4 regions of the Propionispora vibrioides genome follow, and region 1 is predicted to be linked to each of the others. Evidence: riboswitches for the same ligand, from Rfam matches in the RefSeq annotation. Region 1 holds a riboswitch; each other region holds the start of a gene.

Region 1 (7,550 bases):
ACCGTAGTAACTCATTCGATGCAAGTACTGCCATCCGAGCATCAGCATAGAATATAACCAACAAAACCTGTCCAACTATTGGACAGGTTTTGTTATGGTAGGTACCTATTTCGACAAAATATGCCTGGAAATTCAAGATATAATCAAATTTTAATCTTGAATGGAGTGTTATGATGAAAAAAATCGTTCTTCTAACAGTTTTTTGTTTACTCGCTCTTGTTATGGGAAACACCGTATTGGCCCAGGAAACTCCCGATTCGCAAAAGGTATACAATATCGCGATTGTGCCGTACTTTAATTCAACCGAGGAGAAGGCGGGGTATGTAGAGGAAATCGTTAACGGCAAATATACTGAACAATACTCCAATCAAAATTTTCACCGGATTCCTTCAGTGGAAGTACAAAAGGTGTTAAATGAGGCAGGCTATGATGTCTCCAACATGGAACTGCCTGACAAGGACGTTCTAGCGGCAGTGGCTAAGCAGACAAATGCCGATTATGTCATTGCCATGGAGATTTCGGAACTGATTACGACCAGACATCTCAGTTACTTTCAGAATAAAGTGGTGACCAAGACAAAGCTGCGCTATAAATTCTATAATGCCGGGCAAGATAAAGTTACTTCCTTCCAGGTGACTGGGTTGTCTGAAAATAAAGCGGTGCTTGGTTATACCGGTTTTAAAGATCCGATCACCAAGGCGCTGAATCAGGCAATGGATGATGCCAACCAAAAAGTTATGACCTATTTGTAGACAATGACAATTAAAAGGCCTGCTTGCGGTCTCGATTAACAGGCAGGCATAACAAAGACTCTCATTCCGTAGGGATGAGAGTTTTGTTATGCCGCAGTAAGGCAGCAATTTGTTTGTAATAAACTTATGGAGAGTCAGCATTGATTTTGTTCTTATACCACACCATGGCAAAAAGTAACAGTGGCAGAAACAGAGCCAGGGTGCCGGCCATTTCAAAATAGCCGCCGTATAGCGATATAACGAGTCCTCCCAAAGGGAGAAGGCCGAACATGGACAGGAGAACCCAACCGGATTTTAGCAGGTTAGGTGGTGCGGTGGGGTTTTCCTGCCGATAGACGGTATTTTTCCAACGGGTCAGCCAGACATAGATGCCGGAGATAATCATAGCCATGGTAATGAGAATATAAACTGACCAAATGATTTTCGTCACTAGTAAAGCGTGATTGTGAGTATGCAAATTGACAAACACGGCGGTAACCGGCAAATACCAGGGAAGCGGCTTGCGAAAACAGGCCGCAGGGCCGCTTTTTTCGCCGGCAGACGCAGCAACAAACAGGGGTTGTCCCATAAAGTCGTCAGGCCCTGCCGCTAGCGGCTTGATATAGAGGGTATATAGATTGCTCTTTGGTTCCGGCATTTTGAGAAAGATAACGACTTCATTGTCTAAGGCCTGGTTGGCTGTCTGCAGTGCTGTCCAGGGTGGCACTGTTATCTGGTTTTGACGGTAAGCCGGCAGCTGCTGTGCTGCTTCACTGCGTGCCGCCATGAGGTAGGAGCTGTACCCCAGGGAAAATAGGACGATCATCACCCCGCTCAGGCATAATACCAGAGCCCACATCCCGGCGGCTAGCCCTGTGAATTTATGCCAGTCGGACCAGAGCGTGCGGCGGGAATGGCGTCTGATCATTCCCGCCGGAAGTTTTTTTATCAGCGGGGCATAAAGCCAAAATCCTGATATCAGGGAAAGACAGCTTAAGAGGCAGAAGCAGCCTAAAAATAGCATACCTCCTTTACCTAAGCCCAGGCGTACGTGTAATGTGCTCATAAACTGCAGGAAAGCCTGAAGGGCAGGATATTTAAGCGCGATGCCGCTTTGATCGGTTAGCATCTGTGTCCCTACCTGGTAGGCAACCTGCTGTTCCGTTTCTGCTCCGGAGGCCGACAGGTGCGAGTTATTATTCAAGTCTTGCAGACGAAAGAGAAGATCACCCCTGTCTGCCTTAGCGGAAACAGCCTTGATTCTTTTTTCCGGGTACGCTGAGTGTATTGTCTGAATGCCTTGCTCCAGTCCTTGCCAAAGTGTGCCATAGCTTAGGGACTGCGGCTTTTCCGGTGGCTGCAGTTGATTCCACTCGCTAATTTCTTCCTTGAATAAAAGTGGCAGCCCTGTCAGACAAAGCATTAGGAAAAAGAAGGCGCAGAGCAGACTGCCCCAGCGGTGGATGCTGTAAACATATTTCATAAACTCATATCTCCGATGCGGTTAGAGCGAATAATTCATGCTTAGACTATAGGTTCTGCCGCTGGTTGCTTCCGAAGCGTAAAATTTGCGGTTGAACAGATTCTGAATACCAAATTGCAGGGTAGACTGGTCATTCACTTTGTAATTCAGCGAGGTATTTACCACAAAGAAAGCATCTTCGGAAGTATATTCGCCGGTAGACAGATCCGGGCTTTGCCGTTCACTGACATATTGTACATCGGTTAACCAGTTTATTTTGTTTTTGCTATATTCCACACCGGCATGCAGTAAATGCTTGGGAATATCCCAGTTGCGGGTTGTTTGGCCGCTGGATGTATTTTCACCGCTTTCAAAGGTATAGTTAAGATAGGAGGACCAGGTTGGGGTCATCTTGCTCTTCAGTTCAAATTCAATGCCTTTAGCCATACCGCTGTCCATATTGTAGTAAGCGGTAACCGAATTTTTGGTTGCCTTAGCAATTTTGTCTTCAGTTTTAACCCGGAACACAGTAACGCCCAGTGAGGTTTTCTGGTCCATTTGTTGCTTCATGCCGATTTCAAAGGTGTTTGAGGTCTCCGGCTTTAGATCGGGATTGGCTTGTATGGAACTCATGGAAGTTCCGGCTCGGCGGTATAACTTATAGATTGTCGGGGGATTGAAGGAGTGACCGTAACTGGCGTAATATTTGGTCCGATCATTTTGAGCATATGAAAAAGCTATTTTTGGGCTCAGTTCGGTAAATTCGGCGGAGGGATAATCCTGTCTGGTACTGCTGACTATGCAGTAGCCGCCTTCTTTATTGTACTGATCCAGGCGAAGCCCGGTATACATGGTCCAGCGGTCGGATACGGCATATTCATCCTGGGTGAAAATAGCCCAGGAGTTGGTGGAACCTTCGCTTTGGGTGGTTAAAGCCCCCGTTGTGCTCCAGTCGCGCCAGTGACTCAGCTCGTAGGAACTGTAAGTCATTTTTTCCTTTATCCAACTAAAGCCGGAGACGATGGTATGGCGGCTGAAATCCCAGGTTTTTTGGGCATCCAGATTATAATTTTTGCTGGGATACAGCGCCAGGGTGCCGCTGCCTGTCCAGTTGATTGAGTTGGCGGAAGAACTGGCAGAACTGTAACCTTCTTTTGTCACATCGGACAGACCCAGCCCGACAGTGATCTTATTTTCTGTATCTTCGTATTTGAGTCTGTGAAGATCCTGATCTCTTTCACCAACATATCCCAGATAAGCGGAAGGTTTCAAGGTCACATATGTATTGTCCTGGGTTAAGACGGTGCCGCCGAAGATGGGATTGCCGTTGCTATCATAAGCGTAGGTGAAGGGATTGTTGTAGGAATACTGGTAGTTATTATGCATATATGAGTAGGAGATTGTTTTACTTGTATCCAGTATGTAATTCAGGTCGATAAAGTAATTCTCACTGAGTTTGCTTTTTTCGCCGCGGCCGCCAATTATGTAGCTGCCGTTACTAAGCTTGGGCAGTGTTACGCTTGCAGAAGCCGTACCTGAGGCGCTGCCGCTGGCCGTGGAATAATAGCCGGCATAGCCGTCGGTGGAGCGTTTTTCATAACCGGTGCTGAAGGAAAGCTTATCGTTGGCGCTGCCGCCAATTCTAATTCCCCGCTGCCAGGTATTGTTGCTGCCTGTTGACAGGGTCAGATCGGTCTTTACTTCACCAGTGGCCGGATTCGGTTTTTTGGTGATAATATTGATAACGCCGGCAACCGCATGGCCGCCGTAGAGCGAGGAGCCGGCTCCCCGGACAATTTCAATTCTTTCCACGTCGCTGATGGGGAAAGAATCCCAGGCTACACTGCTGTCAAAAGAGGTATTTATCTGTTGGCCGTTGTACAGGACAAGAATATTGCCGCTGCTGAAGCCGCGTATCGACAAGGCATCCTTTGTTTCTGCCGTAGGTTTTACATACAGGCCGACTTCATTTTGCAAAGCTTCCCGTAAACTAAAAACATTGCGCTTCTTTAAATCTTCCGCAGTGATGACCGTCACATTGGCCGGCACATTTTTGAGTCTTTCGGCGACTCTGGTTGCTGTAACGATAAAGTCGTCAAAGGTATATTCCGGAACTTGGTCTGATGCTGTTGTTGCCGTTTGTTCTGCCGCCTCCTGGCTGCTTTCGGTTGCCACCGGTTCCGCCGAAGTTGCCTCCGAAGGAGCTGCTTGCACCGATGTGGCTATTGTCATACAGGTCAGCAGCATAATTCCGAATCTTTTTGTAGTAAAATTCATCTGTTCTCTCCCATTCCTCTGTTAATTTTGAAATAAAAGCAAACATACCTTTGACCGGAAGCAAATAAAAATGAGCTTTTCCCACGCAAAGAAAAGCTCATTGTTCATATTCACAATAAGTAAATCCCCTTCCCATCGCTCGCAGGTCAAACGGTGATTGCTAAACAGGCAGTTCTCCTGGCTCCAGTTCATTGCTCCTTCGCGCCTTCCCAAGGCTGTCGCCCCAGTGACATAATTGCGAATTTGCTCCCTGATACAGTGGCGGGACCGCGCTGACTTTACATCAGACTTCCCTATTAAGTCCTTTCGGACACCTGTTTCAATACGATATGAAATTTTTGGCTATTCACTATGGGTTATCGTATCAGTTGTTTTTCCTGTTGTCAATGCCTGGTTCGACAAAAAATGCATACTCTAAGGGAGGGCAACGGCTATTGACATTTCTCTTGTAAACAGCGTATACTGTATGAAAACACATATGTTGATCGCCTATGATCAGGAAGAGTACACATAATGCGAAGGTTGCAGCGAGCCAATGGTAGTGAGAGTTTGGCACTGTTCGGTATGTCGAATGGACCTGTGAGGTGCAGCCCGATCCAGCCAGGCTGGGGTAGGCGCTGCCGGAGTCTTTCGCCGTTATAGCAGGAAAGAGGATATCAGACAGTGTTGTCTCGTATCTTAGCGTGAGCGGGCTATAGTTATATGGCCAATCAGGGTGGTACCGCGTGAGTTAGCACAACCTCTCGTCCCTACAGTCGTAGTGATGAGGGGTTTTTTGTTTTTTCTTTATGGCAAACTGTTACTGTTAACCGGCCGGGCCGGACAATACATCGAAGGGGGAATGGGAAATGGAACAGAAACCGGAACTTATCCATTATGAGGCCAAGGGAGGAAAGTATCGCTGGGTGGCTGTCACTTCACTGCTATTGGCTATTGGCGCCATTTTGAAGATGGTTACACCGGGTATTGCCGGGGTGACTCCCAACTGGACCATTGCCATGTACTGCATTGCGATAAACCTGATCCGCCCTAACCTGGGGCAGGCGATCGGCATCGGGCTGGTAGCCGGTGCGGTTAATATTCCTTTTTCCAAGTCGGCCTTTCCTTACGGAAATCTGGTCAGCGAACTGGCGGGAGCCGTCGTTTGCACCCTGCTGGTCAGTGCCTTGGCTGAACGCAAACTTGGTTCGTTAAACATCCGGCCGGCTGTAACCGGCTTCTTGAGCACCGTAACGAGCGGGCTGGTGTTTACCGGCATTTTGAAGGTGGTGCTGTCGCTGCCGCTGGAGGCCTATCTGTATGGTATGCTGCCGGTGGTATTTGTGACGGCCGCCATCAATACGTTAATCACACAACTGCTGTATTTCCCGGCGCAACGGCTGTTCGAGGCCAAGGGAGGCGCGTCATGTCCGAAATCGTAATTGACGGTCTGAGTTATCTGTATCCCAAGGCTGCTAAACAATCCTTGGAGAATGTGTCGCTCCGTATTGCCCCGGGGGATTTTGCGGTACTGACCGGCTTTAACGGCAGCGGCAAAACGACGCTGTGCCTGGCAGTGGCCGGAGCCGTACCGCTCTACTATGGGGGCGCTATGGCGGGACAGGTAAGGCTCGGACAGGATAAGACCACCGATTTGGGGATTTGCGAGATTGCCGAAAAGGTGGGGCTGGTTATGCAGGATTATGAAAGCCAGCTGGTGGCCTTGACGGTCGAGGAGGAAGTCGCCTTTGCTCTGGAGAACCGCGGGATGAAACAGGCGGATATTGCCGTAAGGGTGAAAGAGGCACTGGTTCTGGTAGGGCTGACCGGGCAGGAAAGCCGGCGGACAGCGGATTTATCCGGCGGACAAAAGCAGCGGCTGGCCATTGCCTCGGTGCTGGCCACTAAACCGCAAATTCTGGTGCTGGATGAACCGGCTTCCGCGCTGGACCCGGAAGGAACGGCCGGTTTATACCGGCTCTTGCACCGGCTGAACCGGGAACAAGGGCTGACTATTCTGGTGGTGGAGCATGACCTGGCGCAGGTATTGCCGTATGCATCCCAGTTTATTTTGCTGGGTAACGGCAAAGTCGAACAGGAGGGGAAACCGGCTGAGGTGCTGCGTTATATAGGCAGCCACAGCCGGTACGCCTGCTGTCTGCCGCCGTTATGGCAGATAAAACTGAGTTTGGAAACCAAATATGTCTGCTGGAGCGATTGGAAAACAGACGAGGATGCCGTGCGGGAACTGCGCGACAATCTGGACAGTCAGGAGGCCGGGAAACGTGCTTGTATGTAATCGTGTCAGTTTTGCCTATCCCAAACAGAGCCCGGCCGTGGACGATGTGTCGCTGACTATCGGTGCCGGTGAATATGTCGCGGTAGTCGGCCGGAACGGCAGCGGCAAAACCACGCTGACCCGCCTGATTATGTCGCTGATCAAACCAAGCCAGGGGGAGATTACTTTTGACGGCAGCAGTACAAGGCCTTATACACCTGCCGACATGGCCCGTCATGCGGGATATGTGTTTCAAAATCCGGCGCGGCAAATGTTCCATGATACGGTGTTGGCGGAAGCGGCCTATGGACCTTTGCAACTGGGCTTCTCCGGACAGGAAGCACTGGGCCGGGCCGGGGCGGCGCTGCTGCGGGTAGGGCTTGCTGGTCAGGAAAAAGCCTATCCGGCGGCGCTTTCCAAAGGGCAGAAACAATGCCTGGCGGTGGCTTCGGCGCTGGCTATGGAGCCGCGGCTTTTGATTCTCGATGAGCCGACCAGCGGACAGGACGCGCGGGATAAGGCGGCTTTTATGGATATGCTGGAGCAACTTCAGCAGGCAGGCCTGGCTATCTTGCTGATTACCCATGATATGAACCTTTTGGCGGAGCGGGTGCCCAGAACCATTGTCATGGCCGGCGGCAAGGTGTATGACGGCGCGACGGCGGAGCTGTTTCAGCAGCCTATGGTGGCGGAGTGGGGACTGACGCCGCCGGCGCCGGTGTATATTTCCCGGCAGCTTGCACCGTACGGAATCGGTTTGGCTACGGCAACGGATGAGTTGGTGAACGCTTTAAAAATGCGGGAAAGAGGTGGCTTGGATGGG
Region 2 (7,550 bases), on a different contig from region 1:
CGGGAGGCATAAAGCGGTGATCCGTTCCATTTCAGGCGTATACAGCAGTGAATTTGCCGATGAGGATGAAATTGCCGAAGTACGGAAAATGACCGATACCTTTGAAGCCAAGGAAGGTCGCCGGCCGAGAATTATGATTGCCAAGATGGGCCAGGACGGACATGACCGGGGTGCCAAGGTAATCGCTACGGCCTTTGCCGATTTGGGCTTTGACGTGGATATCGGACCGTTATTCCAAACGCCGGAGGAAACGGCCCAGGATGCGGTGGATAATGACGTTCACGTGGTAGGCATGAGTTCGCTGGCTGCCGGACATAAGACGCTGCTGCCGCAATTGGTGGAAGAACTGAAAAAGCGCGGCCGCGAGGATATCATGGTGGTAGCCGGCGGTGTTATTCCGGCCCAGGATTACGAATATTTGAAAGAACATGGTGCCGCTGCTATTTTTGGACCGGGAACCATTATTCCGGTCGCTGCCAGAAAGGTATTGGAAGAATTAATGAACCGTTTGGACTGGGAAGAGGCGTAACGATGAGTACCTATAAACCGGAGTGGACGCCGCAGGATGCGGGCAATGAATTTGCCTGCCGGGTCATGACCGGTGTGGCTGGCGGGCATGACGGCCTGCCGCAGGGCCGGCCCGAAGGACAGACGGCGGCTGCCGTAAAACGAAAAAAACTGACGGTCGAAGACTACGTGCAGGGTGTGCTGGCCGGTGACAGAGTCTTATTGTCCCGGGCTATCACCCTGATTGAAAGCAATGCCCCGGCTCATATGGATATGGCCCAGCAGGTGCTGCAGCAATTGCTGCCCTATGCGGGAAAGTCACTGCGGGTTGGCATTACCGGGGTGCCCGGTGCCGGCAAGAGTACCTTTATTGAAGCTCTTGGCTGCCGGTTGTGCCGGACCGGGCACAAGGTGGCGGTGCTGGCGGTTGACCCCAGCAGCAGTGTGACCAAGGGCAGCATCCTGGGTGATAAAACCCGGATGGAGAATCTGTCCAAGGAACCACAGGCCTTTATCCGTCCCTCGCCATCAGGCGGAACGCTGGGCGGCGTAACCCGGAAAAGCCGGGAGACTTTGCTGCTTTGTGAGGCCGCCGGCTATGATGTCATCCTGGTGGAAACGGTGGGGGTCGGACAGAGTGAAGTCACCGTCCGGTCTATGGTGGATTTCTTTCTCCTGATTGTGTTAACCGGTGCCGGCGATGAACTGCAAGGCATGAAGAAAGGTGTCATGGAGCTGGCCGATGCCATTTTGATCAATAAAGCCGACGGCGATAACAGACGGCGTGCTCTGGCCGCCCGGGTGGACTATGAACGTATTCTTCATTATCTGCGTCCGGCAACCGAAGGCTGGCAGACCAAGGCCTATACCTGCTCAGCGTTGAGCGGCGAGGGAATTGACGATATCTGGTCGGTGGTCTGTGAGTTCCGGGACAGGATGGGGGCTTCCGGTGTGTTCGAAGGACGTCGCAAGGCACAGACTCTTTCCTGGGTGTACTCTATGGTGGAGGAGCACCTGCATAATCTGTTTTTCCAAAATCCGGCCGTACGGGTCGGTAAGACTGCCGTGGAACAGGATGTTATCACCGGCAAGGTCTCGGCTACTATGGCGGTTAACCGGTTAATTGGTATGTTTGAGCAGTCATAATAGCCCGGTTGTCGTCAACGGATTGAAAAATCAGGCCAGTTGCGGAAGTTTCTTTTCGCACTGCGCCCTGAGCCGGTCCGGATTGGGCTGACAAGGGCAAAAAGATTGCCAAATAATAAATTGAAGAGGTTATCATAGAAGGAGAGGTGTCGCCTACAGGCGAAAGGTTCTTGGATAAGTTAAAAACTGTCTAGCCGGTGACTAGCAGGAGCACCAGGGTTATTTCTCCTGCAATTCAATGTATAAGGGAGTAGAAATAATGAGACTTAGTGGAAAGAAACTGTTGATTGCATCTGTGGTATGTGCTATGATGACGGGCTTGACGGCAACCGGCTTTGCCGCTTATCAGTTAAACCCGGAAGTGAAGGATGCCACTCCGGCCTTGAAACAGGCAGCGGAAATTGGTGTTCGCGTTTCGGAAACACCTTCGCTGCAGAACCTGGAAAATAAAGATGCTATTTTGGTTATGAGTTTTGGGACAACCTTTACTGATTCCCGCAAGGCCACCATTGAAAAAACGGTGGCAGACATTCAGGCGGCTCATCCCAATACCAAAGTGGTGCTGGCTTTTACTTCCCATATTATTGTTGACCGGATTCAGGCCAATGAAGGAATTAAGATCCCCACACCGGAAGAAGCTCTGGCCCAACTTAAGGCAGAAGGCTACAGCCGTATTGCCCTGACCTCGCTGGATGTCATTCCGGGTATGGAATATGCCTATGACACCGCTATTTTCGATATCTATAAGAGCCAGTTCAAGAAAATGACCCTGGGTACGACACTGATGTACTGGATGGGACAGGAAAACCAACGTGATGATGTGACTGAGGCTATGAAAGCCTTTAGTACTGAATTCCCTAAGACTGGCAAAAAGGATGCCGTCTTATTGATGGCTCATGGTACGCCGCATCCGTCCAATGCTTACTATGCCGTTATGCAGGACCGTTTAACTGAACTTGGTTTCAAAAATACCTATGTCTATTCGGTAGAAGGCTGGCCTCATTTGGACACAGTTATTCCTCAGTTGAAGGCACAGGGTATTAAAAATGTTACGCTGATTCCGATGATGATGGTGGCCGGAGACCATGCCAACAACGATATGGCTGGCAGCGAACCGGAATCGCATAAATCCATCCTGGAAAAAGAAGGCTTTAAAGTCACCCCGTACATCCACGGTCTTGGTGAAAACCAAGCTATCCGCAAACTGTTTGTCGACCGGGCTAATGAAGCGTGGGATGCCCTGGAAGCCGCAACTCCTGTGAAGGAAAAAGGCCATGGCATGATGATGAAATAAATTTGGCTATGCCCTCTCCAACTCTCCTTGCTGACGATAAAACGCCGCAGGGAGAGTTTTTTTAGTGAATTTTATATCGTTATCAGAGCAGGACAAACTATAAAGCATAGTGAAATAAGAAAACAGGTTAATGACTAAAAGAAGTAATAGGGACTGCGCAGCGGTAATGATTGATGAAACGGAGTTAAAAAGATGAAAATAGATGCAAGGATTGTCAGAAAACCATCGGAAGCAGTAGTACCATTGTCTGCCGGACAGACAGCAAACGATAGAAAAGCAATTTTGGTTGTGAGCTTTGGCACTACCTATCCGGAGGCCCGGCAAGCGGCCATTGATCAGGTAACAGCAAAGATCCGGCTGGCCTTTCCGGAATATACCGTACGTCAGGCGTTTACCTCGCGACGGGTCATTGAGCGGATTAACACCAGGGAAGGTATACGGTATTTGACCGAGGAACAGGCACTGGCTGCACTGGCTGAGGAGGGTTTTCGTGAGGTAGTTGTCCAGCCGCTGCACATGGAAGCCGGTTATGAGTATGACAAAGTGCGCAGAGTCGTGGAGACTTACCGGGATAAACAGGCTTTTGAAAATCTTTATCTGGGCAGGCCGCTTCTCTATTATGCCGGTCAGGAAGGCGTAACGGATGACTATTTGGCTGCCATACAGGCAGTACGCCGGACTTTTCCGCCAATCGGGCCGCAGGAAGCGATTGCTCTGTTGGGGCATGGCGGTTTGCACCCGGCCAATGCTGTTTATGCTGCCCTGCAGTTAAAGCTGCAGGATGCGGGAATTGGGCAGGTGTATGTATTTACCGTGGACGGCTATCCTGCCGTGGAAGATCTGATCAGGCGGCTGGCAGCCGATGGTGTCAGGAAAGTCACCCTTATTCCGTTGCTGCTGGTAGCCGGCGAACATGCCAGACGGGATATGGCGGGAGATGAGCCTGATTCTTTTCAGTCCCGGCTGCAGGACGCCGGCTTTGAAGTAAGCGTTTGTTTGCAGGGGGTTGGTGAGAACCCGGCGATTCAGGATATTTATGTCCAGCATGTTAAAGATGCTATCGCTGAGAAAAAGGACTTTTCCTGAATAGAAGAACTACCGGAGGGAAAGCTTTTTCAGAAGACGTAGTTAGCGGCCGTCCGGACAGGATAAACGGACGAAAGGGGTAAGCAATGAACATACAGGGAAAAGCGGTACTCATTACCGGCGGTACCTCCGGTATTGGCCTGGCGGCAGCCAGGCTATTCCTGGAGCAAGGCGCCGGAGTTGCCGTTGTGGGAAGGGACCGGAAGAAAGGCGAAAAAGCGGTACAGGAATTAGACTCATATGGGAAAGTCTGCTACATCGAAGCTGACGTGGCTAAGGTAGCTGATTGTCAGAAAGCGGTCGTCCAAACCTGTAAGGTTATGGGCCGGCTGGATATTGTCGTTAATTGTGCCGGTACCTATCAGGAGAAAGCCATTGAAGAGGTTAACGAGGATGATTATGAAGCGATCATGGATGTGAATATGAAAGGGACCTATTTTATTGCTAAGTTTGCCGTGCCGGAATTAAAGAAAGGCAAGGGCGGCGCCATTGTCAATGTCTCTTCCGATGCCGGGCTGCAGGGCAACTGGCTGTGTACTGCCTATTGCGCGGCAAAAGGGGCTGTCAACACTTTTACCAAAGCTTTGGCTCTGGAATTGGCGCCCTATGGCATCCGGGTCAATGCCGTATGCCCCGGCGATATTCATACACCTTTGCTGGAAAAACAATTAGAGCAGGCTGCGGACAGAGAAAGAACACTGCGGGATATGGCCGGTATTTATCCCTTGGGACGGCTGGGAACGCCCGATGAGGTGGCTCAGGTAATTTTGTTTCTGGCTTCGCCGCAGGCCGCCTTTGTTACAGGCGCGTTATGGTCGGTCGATGGCGGACTGACCGCCTGTTAAGGATTTGGCTGCCAAACAAAAGATAGAGAATACTGTATTCAATATTTAGCCTGTGTATACATTATATAGAAGGCTTTTTATTTGACTTCCTGTTTGCTGCATGATATGTTAAATGAGAAAGTTATGAATATACAATGAAATACGTAAAGAGGTAGGTGCCCTACGGGGCTTAATAGGGAAGTCCGGTGCAAGGCCGGTGCGGTCCCGCCACTGTAATGAAGAGTGACTCCAAAAAGCAAGGCCACTGGGATATTCATCCTGGGAAGGATTGGGGGAGCGATGACGCAGAGCCAGGAGAACTGCCTATCTGACAATCACCGATTGACCTGCGAGCGACGGGAAGGCGATTATAAGGGAAGTCTATATGCATAGGCTGTCTTTGGGTTGCCTCTTTTTAGGCATCCTGTATGGCGCTTTGAAGATAGGTTTCTTTTGTAATCAATTTTTTCGGCAGCAGGCGAGAGTTGATGACAAAAGAAACCTATTTTATGTTGTGAAGGGGGGACTCTGGTTACGACTGCCGGATTGGAGCGGGCAGTTGTTGTGGATTTTTATAATGAAATACGCAAAGAGGTAGGTGCCCTGCGGGGCTTAATAGGGAAGGCCGGTGCGGTCCCGCCACTGTAATGAAGAGTGACTCCAAAAGGCAAGGCCACTGGGATATTCATCCTGGGAAGGATTGGGGAAGCGATGACGCAAAGCCAGGAGAACTGCCTATCTGACAATCACCGATTGACCTGCGAGCGACGGGGAGGCGATTACGACGGAAAGTCTATACCCATAGGCTGTTTTTGGGTTGTCCGGAAACGGCTGGGAAAGCGGGCTTCCTTTGTAATCAACTTTTACGGCTGTGCGGTTGATCATAAAGGAAACCTGCTTTTTTTGCATAAATGAGAATACGTCCTTATTTTATGTTTGCCGGTAAACTGGCCGGAATATCGAATGGCGGTGAATATAAAGCTATGCCTGATACAATTTAATAGGGAGTCGCTGATAATTGGGGTTTGGCTGACGCAGCCGGACGGAAAAAAATCCGTCTGGACGGACGTGCAGTGCGAATAATTCAGTGGTTTCCTAGATGGACAGAACAAAGAGAAGTCCGAATAAATGTCTGAACGGCAGATGTTTATCCGGTTTTTTTATTTTTTCTATTAATTAATATTGCAGTCATACAGGGAGTGAAAACATGTCAACACTTAAGTCCGATGTCGTTATCATTGGTGGCGGTATCGTTGGTACGGCTATTGCCAGGGAATTAGCCAAATACCAGCTACGCGTTGTCCTGCTGGAAAAGGAACCGGAACTGGCCGCTGGCACCACCAAGGCAAACAGTGCCATCCTTCATGCGGGTTTCGATGCCAAACCGGGGACGCTGAAAGCCAGATTAAATGTACGGGGTAATGCTCTGTACCATGCGTTGCGGGAGGAGTTGTCCCTTGCCATCCAATGGATAGGTTCACTGGTTGTTGCTACTGATAAAGAAGAGCTGCAGACCATAGCGGAACTTTTGAACCGGGGAAACCAGAACCAAGTGCCTGGGCTGGCTTTGCTGAGCCGGGAGGAAGCGCTGACCAAGGAACCCGGCTTAGTGAACGCTGAAGGCGCGTTGTGGGCGCCTTCGACAGGAATCTTTCTTCCGTTTGATGCTGCGCTTGCGTTTGCCGAAAACGCCGCCCAAAATGGCGTGCAAATTCTCACAGAATGTCCTGTTACCAATATGGAAATAACCAATGGCCGGATTACCGGGGTCAGGACACCGCAAGGCTCGATTACAGCCAGCTATGTCATCAATGCCGCTGGACTTTATGCCGATACGGTCGCCCGTTTGGCAGGTGATAGCAGCTTTACCCTTACTCCGCGTAAAGGCGAATATATATTATTTGACAAAAACGCCGGACCCAGAGTGAATCACGTACTATTTCCCACACCAACCAAGCACTCGAAAGGTATTTTAGTTGCACCTACCGTACACGGTAATACTTTCATTGGACCGAACGCCCAGAATATGCCTGAGGAGGAGAATTTGGCGATAGCCGCCAAAGAAAATCTGGCGACAACCGCCGCCGGTTTCCAGGAAGTTATCACAGGCGCTAAACGTTTGTTCCCGGCTATACCGCTTAATGCATCGATTACCGAGTTTTCCGGTCTGCGGGCCGTTGCCGATAGCGATGATTTTGTGATTCGTCCATCAACGGTTGTTAACGGGTTAATTCATGCCGCTGGTATTCAGTCGCCTGGTTTGACGGCTGCTCCGGCCATTGCCGAGCTTGTCGCTGAACTTTTAAAAGAGTGTGGTTTGCTGCTGCTGCCTAAGAAAAAATTTATTAGCCATAATGAACCCAAAATTGTATTCCGTGAATTATCAAATGAGCAGAAACAAACGCTCATTCGTAAAAATCCATTATACGGACGCGTTATTTGCCGCTGTGAAACCGTTACCGAAGCGGAAATCGTGGCTGCTATTCATTCTCCCTGCGGGGCGAAAACGGTTGACGGTGTAAAAAGACGGACCCGCGCCGGCATGGGCCGCTGCCAGGGTGGTTTCTGTGGACCTAAGGTGGCCGCTATTCTGGCCCGTGAGCTGCAGGTGCCGCTAACCGCCATTCGTAAGGAAACGGCCCAGTCCTATCTGTTTTATGACAAAATTCCAGTTGATGCCGGAGGAAATCAAA
Region 3 (7,550 bases), on a different contig from region 1:
CCTGGGCTATTTTTTGCCGGTTCTGCTCCCCCAGTTCCCGCCCGATAGGGCCAAAAGCCTGGCTTACCAGATTGTCGGTACCAAAGGCCATGGCTACGGCGGTGTCCATATCCCCCTGGCGCAGTATGCCGCAGCTTACGGGATAGGCGTTTTCCCTTAGCGCCCGGATAATGGTGCCAATCGTACCGCCGCCGCCAATTACATGTATCGCCTTACCGGGTTGTCCGGCACTTCTCCTATCATAGGTATGAATATCCAATTGGCCGCTGATATAGTTCTCGTACACGGCTGACTGCAGCCCAAAAGCCTGATATAAATGCTCCGGTGTTACCACTTGGGAAGGAGGGCCATCGGACAATATCCCGCCTGCCGACAGCAGAATCAGCCGGGAACAGAATTTAGCTGCCAGCCGGATGTCATGAACGACGATAAGTACGGTCTTGCCCTCCCGGCAAATTTGCTGACAATAACGGAATATTTCCTCCTGATAAGAAAGGTCAAGACTGGCAGTCGGTTCGTCAAGAAACAGCAGCGGCGTTTCCTGAGCCAGTGCTTTCGCCAGCATAACCCGCTGCCGTTCTCCCCCCGACAGCTCATGTAATGGTCGCTGAGCCAGGTCGCCCACACCGGCAAAGGACATATATTGCCGGGCAATCGCGTAGTCGGCCGGGCTTTCATTCTGCCACCAGTGCAGATAAGGGTAGCGGCCGGTCAGCACGGCATCCAGCGCCGTTATCCCGAAGGAAACCTGCACTTCCTGCTGCATATAAGCCACCTGGCGCGCTCTATCCCGTTCGCTCATCGACAGCAGCGGTCTACCAAATAAAAGCACCTCACCTTTACTGTAGGGCAACAGACCACATAAACTTTTCAATAGCGTACTTTTGCCCGACCCGTTAGGACCAAGGATGCCAATAAGCTCTCCAGGTCCTGCCGTAAGCGTCACGTCGCCGATTACCGTCTTTTGACCGTAACCCACCTGAATATGACGGATATCAATGATCGTAGCCGACTCCTGCATCATGACAGACCTCCCTTTTGTTGCGCCTTATACAGCAAATACAAAAAATAAGGCGCACCGACCAAAGCAGTCATGATTCCTACCCGAATCTCCAATGCTGGCACAATAACCCTGCCCAGGGTGTCACAAAACACAAGAAACAAGCCGCCGGCCAGTGCACAGGCCGGCAAAAGCACACGATGCTCCGGTCCCGCCAACAGCCGCATCACATGGGGAACCAAGAGGCCGACAAATCCAATCGTACCCGTTACACATACGGCGGCGGCCGTAGTCACCGAAGACAGCAGTAAAAAAGTCAGGCGCAGCCTGGCCACAGGCATTCCCACCGCACGGGCTTCCTGTTCCCCTAGAATCAGAACGTTTAACTGCCGCGCCATACAGCACAGGACGATAATGCCCAACACCACCGGCCCGGCAGCCATATAAACATGCTCCCAGCGGCGGTAGTCCAGACCGCCGACCAGCCAGAACAAAAACTCTCTGACCCGCTGCTCATTGAGTACTGTCAATATAGCCGACGTCACGGCACCCAGCAGCATACTGATCGCCACCCCACCCAGGAGCAGCATCGCCGGCGACAGCTTCCCCTGACGCAGCGCCAGCAGCACGATAAGCCCGACAGCCAGGAGAGCTCCCAGCAAGGCACATACGGGCATGTAAAAGATGTTTAGCGAAGTCAAGCCCAGCGCGATGGCACTCACCGCCCCCAGAGCGGCTCCGCTGGAAACTCCGATAATCCCCGGATCGGCCAGGGGATTATTAAAGATCCCCTGCAAAACAGCACCGGACACCGCCAAAGCGGCACCGGCCAAGATTCCCACCAGAACCCGCGGCAGCCGGATATGCCAAACAACGGCGGTCTGTTCCGCCGTAGGCATTGCAACCTGACCGACAGGAAGCGCCAGTTGCTGTCCGGCAATTGCCAGCACGCTATCGGCCGGCACCGTCACCTGTCCGGTCATCAATGACCAGCCTACCGTGCTCAGCAAGGCGACAGACAGCACGGTAAAAAGCAGGAACTTGCCTCTTAATTTATGTAATATGTTCATTAATCAGCCTCACTTGGTATTCATATAATCCGGATAAGCCGCTTTGGCCACTCCTTCAACGCCAAATACAATATACTGGGAGGTACAACTGAGATACCGTTCGGGAATGACTTCCAGCCTGTCTGTTTGTACGGCAGGAACACTCTGCAGTCCCGGATCGCTCATGATATCCGTCCGCGAAGTCTCCTGATTTGCTTTCCCTTGATAGTCCCAGGTCGGCAGCAGCAAAACATCAGGCCGGGAAGCAACCAGTTGCTCCTTGGTCATCATATCATAGGGTCCAAGCCCGGCTTTTACTGCCGCACTGACCGTTCTGGCCTGCTCACAGATATCGGCAAACGTACTGTCCTTCCCGCCGGTTGCCCCGGCCGCCGTCAGCTTGGCAACGACTTTCTCCTGCCCGGCTTGTACAGGGTCCAGTTTTCGCCGGACCTCGGCCAGTTTTTCCTCCATCGTCCGGACCAGTTGTCTGCCTTGCTCTGCTTCCCCCACGACCTGAGCGATGACAGTAATGGTTTGTTCCACTTCCTTAATCGTGTGAGGAGTTTTATAGACGTATACAGGTATACCCGCATCACGCAGCGTCTGGGGTAAATCGGCCGGCAGCCAGTCGGCCACCAAAACCAGATCAGGGTTCAGCGCAATCACCGTTTCCGCCTCGGCCCGTATTTTATGCGGAACCGTTCCGGCCTGCTCCACAATATTCGATATACTCGCATCCTCCGCTAAATGAGTCAGGGCGGCAATCCTGTTCGCCGGTACCAGTCCGGTGATGATTTCGTCGGTTCCCAGCGTCAGAGAAACAATGCGCTGCGGTTTATGGGTTAACTGCAGAGGGTGCCCCTGACTGTCGGTCACCGTATAATCTTCCGCCACCGGCTGCTGTTGCCCGGCGCCATGGCCGCAGCCGCTCAGCAACGCCATCAGCAGCATCCATATGAATAAGACGCTCAGCCATCTTTGTTTCAAAAAGGTTACCTCCTTACGCTAAGGCGTATCTTCAAACTATCCAAAACGCTCCCTGACGGCGCTTTTTATGCCATACTTCATTACATTTTTTTTTGGAATAGGGGCCGCTATTCCTGCAAAAATTCGCGTGCCCCTTTGGGGTATAATCCGCCTGGCGCAAAAAAACCTCGCCATGGATCATTCCGTTAGCTCGAAGACACGCCTAAGGCCTGCTGCTGCTGAGTTATTTTCTCGCTCCAGTCTTGCAGCGAAGTCTGGATAAATTCATGCACCACATACTCCGGCTGTATATATTGAATGAGTTGCCGGACTGCCGGACTGCTAAACGGCAGATGCTCATCAATTCGCAAAACATGGCTCATAGTTTCCGCCATGGTATATTCCGTCTTTAGCTTTTGCCTGCTTCGCCTTACATATTCCCCTGATAGGGAACGGTGCAGATGAATGCCTTTGATGCGTTCTTTATATTTGCCCAGTGCCTTTACTGTGTCGATAATATAGGCCACGCCCTCTTCTTCCGTTGTCAATGCCGGATTGGTATTCATCAAGTGACCGGTATCCAGCATAATGCCCACTCTGGGATGGGCAATTCCTTCCAAAAGCCGGGCCGTCAAATCCCTGTTGGTGAGAGTCATTCCCGGCCACCAAAGATTTTCCAGGAGCAACGTCATATGCTCCGGTATTTCTTGGACCAGACTATTCAATACTTCCAGAGCCGCCTCCACTACTTCGCAATCATTATATCGAAAGTTCCAGTCGAATGCTTCGCTTGGAGCAGTATGACTGACATGAAACACCGCATACCGGGCACCAGTCTGCCCGGCGGCGCGGATATTCTCCCGGTACAGTTGAAGCCAATCTTCCCGGTGTAAACCACCATAGCAGGCTTTGATTTCTGCCTCATTCTTAAAACTTTTCGCCAGAGCCTTCGTATCGCCCCGCCAAAAATCCAGCCAATAGGGCCAAAACCGCAAATGCACGCCATAAACCCATTCCGGCCGGTGAATACGGCTGTCCCAGGCATCGCAGAGCATAAGCTCCAAACCGTCGAGCTGATTCCGTTCCAGAAACAGACGAAGACAGGTGGCGCTATGGCTGATTAAATCTAAATCAGTTTGGTAGTTGGATAAGTTTACAAGTTGCAGCATGACTTCCTCACAAAAATAAAATTACGAGAGAAGATCCCCGGCATCAGGCATCTTCTCTCTTTCCTCTGTTGCTTAGAATTGATATTGAACTCCGAGTTGATAGTTGCGGCCAGGGCTGGTATACCATTCACCAGGACTACCGCCATAGTCGGATCTGGCATAGGACTGTTCTGCATAGAACTTATCTAACAAATTATTAACCCGCAAAAAGGTTTTTGTATTGGGGGTTATTTTATAGTTCAAGGCCAAATCCCATACCCAATAGGTGTTTTCAGGAAAATAGTTGCTATAAGCAGCACTATTTTGCGGACCTGGTTTATCAAACACACCACGGCCCTGCAAATGAACATCGTATTTTTCCTGACGATAATCTACTCCTACATTCCAGTATCCTTTGGGAATACAGCCATCTACATTTTGCGACCGTTCAACCGTAGGATCGATAGTAGTGTGAGTATAACCGATATATGTACTCAATTGCTCCGTCAACTTTTTGTTTAACTGAATGTCCCAGCCATGAGCTTTTTCATCAAAATTAACGTACTTATATGAACTCATGTCAAACCCTACGGCATTGCTGGAATCTCTTCTGAATAGATGAAATGCGGTGCTCAACGTATCACTTAATTGATGATTCACACCAAGTTCCAGATTGTCACCTTTTTCCGCTTTCAAATTATAATTGCCGTAAGTGTCATTAAACACTTGATAAGGGGTCGGCACAATAAAATATTTATTATAAGAAATATAGTAATTTGTCTCATCGCTGGCTTTATATCCGATATTGACGTGTGGCGAAGTATTGGAACCGTATTGCGTACTGTCATCATAGCGGATGCCGGAAGTCAGCTTCCATCGCCGGTCCAAATCCCACTCATCCTGAACATAGTAGGCAGAATTGCTGATCTTTTTATTCCCGCTGGAAACCACTTTGTCCCGTGAATATTCAAAACCACCGGTAACGGTGTGATTGTCGGCAAAGGTTTGAGTAAACTCGTCCTGCAACCGCATAGTTTTTACTTTTGTCCAGGATGTACCTATACCCATTCCCCAATAGGGATCATTGGTTTGGAACGTATTATCATATACACCATTATAAAAAGTCAGCCGGTTTTTTAGATTGTCCGTTAATTGATTATTATAAATCAATTTCCAATTGTAATTATCCATATTCCCCGGATTACGCTGGCTTAGATAATAATTCGTTCCCGAATACATATAGTCCGACTGATACTTCTGATAGTCAAAGGTTATGTCCGACTTTTCATTAATCGCCTTAGTCAGTTTAAAGGTTGTGGTCTCTGCATTACGGTGCTCTGGAACCGTAGTGCCGTTAGCATCCCTATAATCTCCCATGATATCCTTCTGGCTGGTAACAACCCAACTGTAATCGCCTGATTTGCCTTGATTCATGAAAGCATAGTTTTCCTTATCATAGCTGCCGCCGGTATAGGTCAGCGTACTTTTGTTTTCCTCAGCCTTTCGCGTAATAATCTGAATAACCCCGCCTTTGGCATTTGCCCCATATAGAGAGGCGGCGGCTCCTTTTAGTATTTCAATTCTTTCCACATTATCCAGATTGCCGTATGCGGCGGCAGCAAAATTAACCCCTGCCGCATCCACTCTGACACCGTCAACTAATACAACGATTTTATCGGAACCGTTAATTCGCAGCATGTTCGACGCTTCATAACCAATACCTGTACCGAAATTATTGATGGTTACACCGGGTACATTCCGTAAGGCTTCCGATAAATCAGAGTAATGCTGTTCTTCAATATCCTTACGGGTAATCACCGTCAGGTTGGCATTAGATTCTGAAAGCTTTACCGGTGTCTTGGTAGCTGTTACTACGATGGGATCAAAATCAAACTGGTTATCCTCGCCTTCCGCCCAGGATATTCCCGGGATTTGGCAGAGAACGGCGCTGCTGAGCAAGGCACAGAGCACGGCTTTACTGTGTTTTCCTTTCCTTTTCAATGTTTTCCCCCCAATAAAATAAGTCCTCCACGCGAGCGGGAAGGACTTAGAAAATAGGGCCGCTCAATCAAAAATCCCGGCACATATGTAGCCGGGATGATAGATGAAAACGAAAGACCTGCATCTAAAATCCCCTTCCCATCGCTCGTGGGTCAAACGGTGATTGTCAAACAGGCAGTTCTCCTGGCTCTGAATCATCGCGCAGCCAAACCTTCCCAGGATTTTCATCCCAGTGGCATTTTTTTGGCCTTGCTCCTCATTACAGTGGCGGGACCGCGCCGGCATTACACCGGACTTCCCTATTAAGCCTTACGGCACCTGTTTCTTACTATGTAGTTTGTACTATTTATAACTTTCGTGTTAAAAATAGCACATTACGGTAACGATGTCAAACGGTTCAGGTGTGAAATACTGTATACTATTGTAAAAGCTCAGTTCCGCCACTCTTTCAGGCAATGCTTGCCCCACGCATCGGCCGCCAGAATGGCTGCATAGACTCCGTCGACAGTAACGGCAAAGGGCTCATTATGCACCGTTTCGCCGCCGGCACAAACTGCTTCTGCCACTTGGTAGATTCTCTCATCGGAAACTTGTTTTACGCCGATGTCCGCCAAGGTGACCGGCAGCCCAACCTCGATGCAAAACTTTATAACCCGCTCGATTTCTTCGGTCTTTCTATTTTCCATTACCAGTTGCACCAGCGTGCCGAAAGCAACCTTCTCACCATGATACATCGCATGAGTTTCCGGTAACAGGGTAAACCCGTTGTGTACGGCATGCGCTGCCGCCAGCCCGGAGCTTTCAAACCCCAGACCACTGAGTAAAGTATTGGCTTCTACAACCTTTTCCACTGCCTCCGTAACGACGCCCTTCTCCACTGCCAGCTTGGCCGGAAAGCCATAGTCCAGCAAAGTATCAAAGCATAGCCGCGCCAGGCATAACGCCGCCGCAGTGGACAAGCCGCCTGGTAAATTAAGCGCCGGAGCTTTGCTGCAGGCCTCAGCCTCAAACCAGGTGGCCAGCGCGTCACCCATGCCGGACACAAACAAGCGGATCGGCGCCTTGGCGATAATTGACGTATCCACCAATACCAAATCCGGATTTCTGGGCAGAACCAGATAGGACTCAAAGACTCCCTGTTCGGAATAAATAACCGACAAAGCACTACAGGGTGCATCGGTGGCAGCAATGGTAGGTACAATCGCCACCGGCAGCTTGGCGTAATAAGCTACTGCCTTAGCCACATCCAGCGCTTTGCCGCCGCCGACTCCGACAATCACATTAGCGCCAAGCCGTTCCGTGATGCCAACCAGTCTGTCAATTTCAGCCTTCGAACATTCGCCCCGAAAGGTTTCCAACGAGCAGGTAACCTGGTGCTCGCTG
Region 4 (7,550 bases), on a different contig from region 1:
TATGTTGGAGGACAGGCCTAGCCTTTTGGGTCCCTTTGTGGCAATGACAAAGGGACGACAAGCTGGTTTGCCACACCACAGGCTGTTATAAATAAATAAAAATCATGTTGTGACAGCCTCAGTCTATTTTTCGATCCGGAGCCGTGTTTTTGTATTGGAAAATTTCAGGGAAAAATATTGTATTCAATATTTACGCCGTGTATACATTATATACACAACAACTGATTTGACTTTTTTGCGGGTTCATGGTATTTTAAACAAGTAAGTTCGAAAAAGCACAATTGAATACGCAAAGAGGTAGGTGCCCTACGGGGCTTAATAGGGAAGTCCGGTGCAAGACCGGTGCGGTCCCGCCACTGTAATGAGGAGCGACTCCAAGGGAAAGGCCACTGGGATATTCATCCTGGGAAGGATTGGGGGAGCGATGACGCAGAGCCAGGAGAACTGCCTATCTGACAATCACCGGTTGACCTGCGAGCGACGGGGAGGCGATTACGACGGAAAGTCTATAGCCATAGGCTATTTTCAGATTGTCCTTTTTATGGATACCGAAAATAGTGCTGGGAAGATAGGTTTCTTTTGTGATCAACTTTTACGGCAGCAGGCCGGTTGATGGCAAAAGAAACCTATTTTTTATGGTAAGGAGAGATCGGTAAGCGAAAATCGGCACTGGGAATATGATTGAATGTTCCATAGTCCTATAAGAACCACATATGAAAAGAGGTAGGTGCCCTACGGGGCTTAATAGGGAAGTCCGGTGCAAGACCGGTGCGGTCCCGCCACTGTAATGAAGAGCGACTTCAAGAGGCAAGGCCACTGGGATATTCATCCTGGGAAGGATTGGGGGAGCGATGACGCAGAGCCAGGAGAACTGCCTATCTGACAATCACCGGTTGACCTGCGAGCGACGGGGAGGCGATTACGACGGAAAGTCTATAGCCATAGGCTATTTTCAGATTGTCCTTTTTATGGATACCGAAAATAGTGCTGGGAAGATAGGTTTCTTTTGTGATCAACTTTTACGGCAGCAGGCCGGTTGATGGCAAAAGAAACCTATTTTTTATGGTAAGGAGAGATCGGTAAGCGAAAATCGGCACTGGGAATATGATTGAATGTTCCATAGTCCTATAAGAACCACATATGAAAAGAGGTAGGTGCCCTACGGGGCTTAATAGGGAAGTCCGGTGCAAGACCGGTGCGGTCCCGCCACTGTAATGAGGAGCGACTCCAAGGGAAAGGCCACTGGGATATTCATCCTGGGAAGGATTGGGGGAGCGATGACGCAGAGCCAGGAGAACTGCCTATCTGACAATCACCGGTTGACCTGCGAGCGACGGGGAGGCGATTACGACGGAAAGTCTATGCCCATAGGCTAATTTCAGGCTGTCCTTTTTTAAGGATACCCGAAATAGTACGGTAAGATAGGTTTCCTTTGTGATCAACTTTTACGGCGGCAGGCCGGTTGATGGCAAAGGAAACCTATTTTTATTTGACTTAAGACAAAGATAAAAAGGAGAGAAGAGATACGCATGTTTACATTTACTGAAGAGCAGGAAATGCTTCGCCGTGCCGTACGCGAGTTTGTGGAAGCGGAAGTGGCTCCTAAAGCACAGGAATGGGATGAGCAGGATCATTGTCCGGCAGAACTGTTTCCCCTGCTGGGCGATATGGGGATAATCGGGATTTTTGTGCCGGAAGCGTATGGCGGCGTAGGCTTGGGCTACGTGGAGCGGGTTATCTGCCTGGAAGAACTGGCCCGCCACTGTGCCGGTCTGGCGATTACGGTGATGGCCCATCAACTGTGCATGGGCGGTGTCATGAACTATGGCACAGAAGAGCAAAAGCAAAAGTATTTGCCTGATCTGGCCAGGGGCAGAAAAATCGGGGCGCTGTCACTGACGGAAGCTACCGGCGGCTCTAATTTCATGGGACAGACGGCTAATGGGGAATGGAAAGACGGTCAGTGGGTGCTCAATGGCCGTAAGTGTTTTATCACCAATGCCCACCTTGCCGATCTTGACCTGTGGACGGTTGTTACCGGGAAAAATGCCAAAGGCCGGCCTGAACTGAGTGCCTTCCTGATTGACCGGGGAACGCCGGGGCATACGCCGGGAAGAGCCGAACACAAACTGGGCATGCGCTCGTCTAACACCGGTGATGTAAGCTGCGTCAATGTCCGGGTGGATGCTTCCCAAATGCTCGAGCAACGGGGCAAAGGTGCCAAAGTGGCACTGAGCACCATTCAGGAAGTAGGCCGTGCCGGCATGAGTGCTATTAATCTGGGGATTCTGCGTGGCTGCCTGGAGGAAGCGGTCCGGTTCTCCAATGAGCGGATTATCTATGGTAAGCCGCTGCACCACATGACCAATATCCAGTTTGCCCTGGCGGAAAACCGGCTGGATTATGAAACGGCCCGTTTGCTGACCTATCGGGCTGCGTCAATGAAGGACAAAGGCGTCCCTTGTTCCGCCGAGTTTGCCATGGCCAAATATGCGGCTACCGAAGGAGCAATCCGGGCGGCAAAACGGACGATTGATCTCATGGGCGGTTATGGCGTGATTAATGAATATCCCGTAGGGAGATATTTAAGAGACGCCCTGGCCGGTTCGACTGCCGGCGGGACTTCAGATGTTCTGAAAGTGGTCATTGCCGGTGAAACGGTGAAACAGTAGTTCCCTGGAAGCTTAATTTATATCAGGCATAAGGAGAGATTGTTATGGGACTAAACATAGCGGTGTGTATCAAATCGGTACCCGATCCGGCTTATTACGATAAGATCAGCATTGATCCTAAGACGAAAACTATTACCCGTAAAGGAATTCCGGCCATTATCAGCCCGGGAGATAAGCACGCTTTGGAAGCGGCTCTGCAGCTAAAGGATCAATATGGCGGTACAGTTACCGTCATTGGCATGGCGCCGCCGGAAGCGAAAAGGGAATTGTTCGAAGCACTGGCCATGGGGGCCGATGAAGCCGTGCTCTTAAGCGACCGGGCTTTTGCCGGTGCCGACACGTTGGCCACTTCGTACACTCTGGCTCAGGGGCTAAAAAGAAATGGCGACTTTGATCTGGTGCTGACCGGTACGGAAAGTGCCGATGGCGCCACCTCGCAGGTACCTGCTCAGTTGGCCGAGTGTCTGGGAATACCGCATTTGTGGAACGTGAAGGAGTTTGCCCTGACGGAGCAGCGCAAAATTCAGGCTAAAGTCAAACTGGAGGCGGCTACCGGCGAATACCTCATCACCTTGCCGGCGTTACTGGCCGTTTCACGGGAAGTCAATAAACCCCGTTATACCACCGCTTTTGGCATCGTCAAAGCCAAGGGGAAAAAATTGACCGTTATTGACAACCGGGAACTGCAGGCTGATGCGAAAAAAATCGGTCAGCAAGGTTCACCGACCTGGCCGGGCGATATTTTCATCGCTTCCCTGTCGCGCAAGGGCCAGGCCCTGACCGGCACGCCGGAAGAAATCGCGGCCAACCTGATCGAAAAAATACGTGCGGCCGGTATTACTCCGGTTGTTGCTAAGGAGGCGTAAGAAATGAAGCAGAGCTATAAGCGGGAAGATTACCGCGGCATATGGGTTATCGCCGAACAGGACGGTGACCGCATCAGCCGGGTGAGCTTGGAGCTGTTAACTAAGGCCAGAGAGTTAAAAGAGCAAGGAAAGCTTGCTGAACCGGTGACTGCCGTGCTGTTAGGAACTAACCTGGCGGACTTTCCGGCCAAGCTGGCGGAAGCCGGAGCGGAAGCTGTTATTTTAGTAGATCATGCCGCGCTGCGTTATTTCCGGAATGAAGCCTATGCGCTCATCATTAAAGAACTTGTGGAAGAAAGAAAACCGTCGGTGATTCTCATGGGCGCTACGGCAGCCGGTTCGGATCTGGCTCCTACGGTGGGAGCTAAATTGTGGACTGGGGTGGCTGCCCACTGCGTGGATTTGAAATTAAATGACCAAGGCAATCTGGTGGCTGTGGTACCGGCCTTTGGCGGCAAAGTACTGGGCGATATTTTATGTCCCGAACTCCGGCCGCAGATGGCAACTGTCCGTCCCGGCATTTTGGGCAAAGCGCTTTGTTTCCCTCATGACCACTATCAAGTGGAGCATCATGATCCTGCCGCTGCCTTGGTTAAGGACAAAGGGCTGGTACAAGCGATTGGTGTCAGCTATGAACCGGTGCAGGGCGTACCTTTGGAGGAAGCGGAAGTTGTGGTGGCCGGCGGCTTTGGCGCAGCCACCGAAGAAAACTGGCAGTTGGTTGAAACGCTGGCCGGCGTGCTGGGCGGCGCCGTGGGGTGCACCAGACCGCCCCTGGATGAAGGCTGGGCCAGAGACTATCAGATGATCGGCACCAGCGGCAAATCGGTGCGTCCCAAAGTGTATATCGGTGTGGGGATTTCCGGTGCCACCCATCATGTCTGCGGGATGAAAGATGCCGGGCTGATCATTTCTATCAATAAAGATGAGAAGGCTCCTATTTTTGAAGTATCCGACATTCGCGTTACCGCCGATGTGGCAACTATTTTACCGCTGGTCATTGAAGGACTGCAGAAAAATAGCCAGGATGAGGTCTGCCGTCTGGCATAAGGCCGGCTAAGGAGGGGAAAAGACGTGCAGTTTGAGCTGAGCAAGGAACAAGAAGCATGGCGCCGGTTGAGTCAGGAGTTTGCTGTGAAATATATTGCGCCTACCGTGCAGGAACGGGATGAGGCGGAGGAATTTTCCCGCTCGTTGTATGATGAGTTGGGACTGCTGGGGCTTACCGGGATTTGTTTCCCGGAAAAGTATGGCGGTCGCGGCGGCGATTGTCTCAGTTATATCCTGGCAGCGGAAGAGCTGGCCAAGGTGGATGACAGCCTGGCGGTGTCGCTTTCAGCTTCCGTTATGCTCTGTCAATGGCCGCTTTACCAATATGGCACGGAAGACCAAAAGGAACGGTATCTGAAACCGCTGGTGGAAGGAAGGCGGCTGGGGGCTTTTGCGCTGACCGAACCGCAGGCAGGTACTGATGCGGCCGGGCAGCAGACCACAGCCACCCGCCAGGGCGACGGCTACCGGCTGCGGGGCAATAAGATTTTCATTACCAATGGCGGTGAGGCGGAAACCTATGTCGTATTCGCCATGACCGATAAAAGCAAGGGAATCAAAGGAATCAGCGCTTTTATTCTGGAAAAGGGCATGCCTGGCTTTATCTTTGGTAAAACCGAGCGGAAGCTGGGCATCCGCAGTTCGGTGACCAGGGAATTGATTTTCCAGGATGTCTATGTACCCGGAGAGAATTTGCTGGGAGCCGAAGGGCAGGGCTTTAAGATCGCCATGACGACGCTGGATGGCGGACGCATCAGCGTGGCGGCTCAGGCTCTGGGGATTGCCCAGGCCGCGCTGGATTATGCGCTGGCCTATGCCAAGCAAAGAGAGCAGTTTGGCAAACCGGTCGTTGCCAATCAGGGAATTTCCTTCTTATTGGCCGATATGGCGACAAGAGTGGAGGCGGCGCGGCTGCTTACTTATCAGGCGGCGGCCGCCAGAGACTTGGGGAAGTCCTGCGCCAAGGAGGCGGCGATGGCTAAGCTGTTTGCCTCCGATATTGCTATGGCGGTAGCTACCGATGCAGTGCAGATTTTTGGCGGCTATGGCTATCGGCGGGAATTTCCGGTGGAACGTCTGCTGCGCGATGCCAAAATCACCCAGATATTTGAGGGAACCAACCAGGTGCAGCGAATGGTTATTGCCGGTGCATTGCTGAAAGATTGAAAGTACGACTTAATTATAAAACATACGTAAGGAGAGGATTTAAATGGAAGGAACTATAGACATTTTGATGGCGAAGGCCAAGGCGGCGCAGAGCGCCATTGAGGATTACACGCAGGAAGAGATCGATCAATTGGTAAGGGTCATTGGCCAGGTGGTCTATGACAATGCCGAAATGCTGGCGAGAGAGGCGGTAGATGAAACCGGTATGGGTGTCTATGAAGACAAAGTAGCCAAATGCCGGGGTAAATCGCAAACTATCTGGCACAACCTGAAGGATAAGAAATCAGTAGGCATTATTAAAGAGGAACCGGAAAAAGGTTTGCTTTATGTGGCGAAGCCTAAAGGCGTTATTGCTGCGATTACTCCAACCACCAACCCGGTTGTTACGCCTATGTGCAATGCCATGTTTGCCTTAAAGGGCCGGAATGTTATCATCGTGGCACCCCATCCCCGCTCGAAAAAATGTTCCGCTCATACGGTGAATTTAATGCGGAACGAGCTGAAAAAACTGGGTGCTCCGGAAGATTTGATCCAGGTGATTGAGGAGCCGACGATGGAGTTGACCCAGGAATTAATGAAGGCTGCCGACGTAGTGGTTGCTACCGGCGGTATGGGTCTGGTCAAAGCTGCTTATGCCAGCGGTAAACCGGCCTACGGCGTGGGCGCCGGCAATGTGCAGGTTATCGTCGATCGCGGTTATGATTATGATCAGGCGGCTAAGGATATTATTGCGGGCCGTAAATTTGACAATGGGATTATTTGCTCCGGCGAACAATGCATTATTGCGCCGAAGGAAGATCATGTAGCTGTCATGGCCGCTTTTGAACGCAACGGCGCTTACTATATTCAGGATGAATCCACCGTTGATAAGTTTAGAAAAATCATGTTCCCCGAAGGAAAAATCAATTCGGCGCTGGTCGGCAAGTCGGTGCAGTACATTGCTGATGCTGCCGGAGTCAGCGTGCCGGAAAATACGAAGATTATCGTTTTGAAACCGCAGGGACGGGGTACGGCAGATTTATTATGCAAGGAAAAAATGTTCCCCATTATGATTACCCTCCCCTACGATACCTTTGAAGAAGCGGTTGAAATCGCCAACACCAATCTGCTTTATGAGGGAGCCGGTCATACGGCAGCCATTCATTCCCATAATGAAGAGCATATCCGCCAGGCCGGAGCTGTGCTGCCGATCAGCCGCCTGGTAGTCAATCAACCGTCTTCCACCGGTGCCGGCGGCAGCTTCTACAACGGCTTTAACCCGACGACTACCCTGGGTTGCGGTTCGTGGGGCAATAACAGCATCTCTGAAAACCTGAACTATGAACATTTGATTAATGTATCCCGCATCGGCTTTTTCATGAAAGATACTACCATTCCCACGGCCAAAGAAATCTGGGGCTAAGTCAGGAATTTGCTGATTTAGTAAGCATACCGGCACGACGAGAGATTTTTTCGCCTGACAAGGAAGAAAAACAGCAGGAGTCTCATCGCTTTTTAAGTTTTTTCTGACAAAGTCAGGCGGAAAAGATCCGCGTGATGCATCTGCGAATAAATCAACGGTTTCCTAAATAAAACAGGAGGTTGATAAATATGGTACCTTTTAGACTGGTTCCCCGTATCGCATTGCATTCGAGCTTTGCGGAATTTATTAAGGAATTTCAGCTTAATGGCGAGGACTTAATTGTTACTAACGAATTTATTCAGACCGGAGTGAAACCGGCCGATTTGGCGGCCCGGGTTGTTTTTCAGGAACGGTTTGGTACAGGCGAACCTTCCAATGTGATGATGGACAGTA

Evidence for each region. A riboswitch is a leader RNA that binds a small molecule or an ion and turns the genes downstream of it on or off. The one in region 1 is predicted to bind cobalamin.
Region 2: it holds a riboswitch for cobalamin, as region 1 does, so the genes downstream of both, BMW43_RS14700 (NAD(P)/FAD-dependent oxidoreductase) here and BMW43_RS13695 (TonB-dependent receptor) in region 1, are expected to answer to the same signal.
Region 3: it holds a riboswitch for cobalamin, as region 1 does, so the genes downstream of both, BMW43_RS14830 (TonB-dependent receptor plug domain-containing protein) here and BMW43_RS13695 (TonB-dependent receptor) in region 1, are expected to answer to the same signal.
Region 4: it holds a riboswitch for cobalamin, as region 1 does, so the genes downstream of both, BMW43_RS14715 (acyl-CoA dehydrogenase family protein) here and BMW43_RS13695 (TonB-dependent receptor) in region 1, are expected to answer to the same signal.

The regions. Positions count from the first base shown of each region.
Region 1 is NZ_FODY01000018.1:2,891-10,440, reverse strand. Features, by position in the region: gene BMW43_RS13710 (spore coat protein) at 1-57, shown strand, start outside; gene BMW43_RS13705 (hypothetical protein) at 174-752, shown strand; gene BMW43_RS13700 (PepSY-associated TM helix domain-containing protein) at 877-2,214, opposite strand; gene BMW43_RS13695 (TonB-dependent receptor) at 2,236-4,470, opposite strand; cobalamin riboswitch at 4,621-4,803, opposite strand; T-box leader at 4,953-5,224, shown strand; gene BMW43_RS13690 (tryptophan transporter) at 5,319-5,891, shown strand; gene BMW43_RS13685 (energy-coupling factor ABC transporter ATP-binding protein) at 5,876-6,748, shown strand; gene BMW43_RS13680 (energy-coupling factor ABC transporter ATP-binding protein) at 6,735-7,550, shown strand, end outside; gene BMW43_RS13675 (energy-coupling factor transporter transmembrane component T family protein) at 7,546-7,550, shown strand, end outside.
Region 2 is NZ_FODY01000020.1:13,332-20,881, forward strand. Features, by position in the region: gene scpA (methylmalonyl-CoA mutase) at 1-529, shown strand, start outside; gene meaB (methylmalonyl Co-A mutase-associated GTPase MeaB) at 532-1,653, shown strand; gene BMW43_RS14685 (sirohydrochlorin cobaltochelatase) at 1,913-2,947, shown strand; gene BMW43_RS14690 (sirohydrochlorin cobaltochelatase) at 3,140-4,033, shown strand; gene BMW43_RS14695 (SDR family NAD(P)-dependent oxidoreductase) at 4,120-4,878, shown strand; cobalamin riboswitch at 5,015-5,199, shown strand; cobalamin riboswitch at 5,437-5,610, shown strand; gene BMW43_RS14700 (NAD(P)/FAD-dependent oxidoreductase) at 6,065-7,550, shown strand, end outside.
Region 3 is NZ_FODY01000020.1:53,040-60,589, reverse strand. Features, by position in the region: gene BMW43_RS14850 (ABC transporter ATP-binding protein) at 1-1,024, opposite strand, end outside; gene BMW43_RS14845 (FecCD family ABC transporter permease) at 1,021-2,070, opposite strand; gene BMW43_RS14840 (ABC transporter substrate-binding protein) at 2,080-3,039, opposite strand; gene BMW43_RS14835 (sugar phosphate isomerase/epimerase family protein) at 3,225-4,187, opposite strand; gene BMW43_RS14830 (TonB-dependent receptor plug domain-containing protein) at 4,260-6,167, opposite strand; cobalamin riboswitch at 6,324-6,504, opposite strand; gene BMW43_RS14825 (glycerol dehydrogenase) at 6,599-7,550, opposite strand, start outside.
Region 4 is NZ_FODY01000020.1:22,794-30,343, forward strand. Features, by position in the region: cobalamin riboswitch at 283-466, shown strand; cobalamin riboswitch at 709-893, shown strand; cobalamin riboswitch at 1,136-1,319, shown strand; gene BMW43_RS14715 (acyl-CoA dehydrogenase family protein) at 1,530-2,672, shown strand; gene BMW43_RS14720 (electron transfer flavoprotein subunit beta/FixA family protein) at 2,717-3,538, shown strand; gene BMW43_RS14725 (electron transfer flavoprotein subunit alpha/FixB family protein) at 3,542-4,588, shown strand; gene BMW43_RS14730 (acyl-CoA dehydrogenase family protein) at 4,613-5,755, shown strand; gene BMW43_RS14735 (aldehyde dehydrogenase family protein) at 5,799-7,157, shown strand; gene BMW43_RS14740 (4-hydroxybutyrate dehydrogenase) at 7,346-7,550, shown strand, end outside.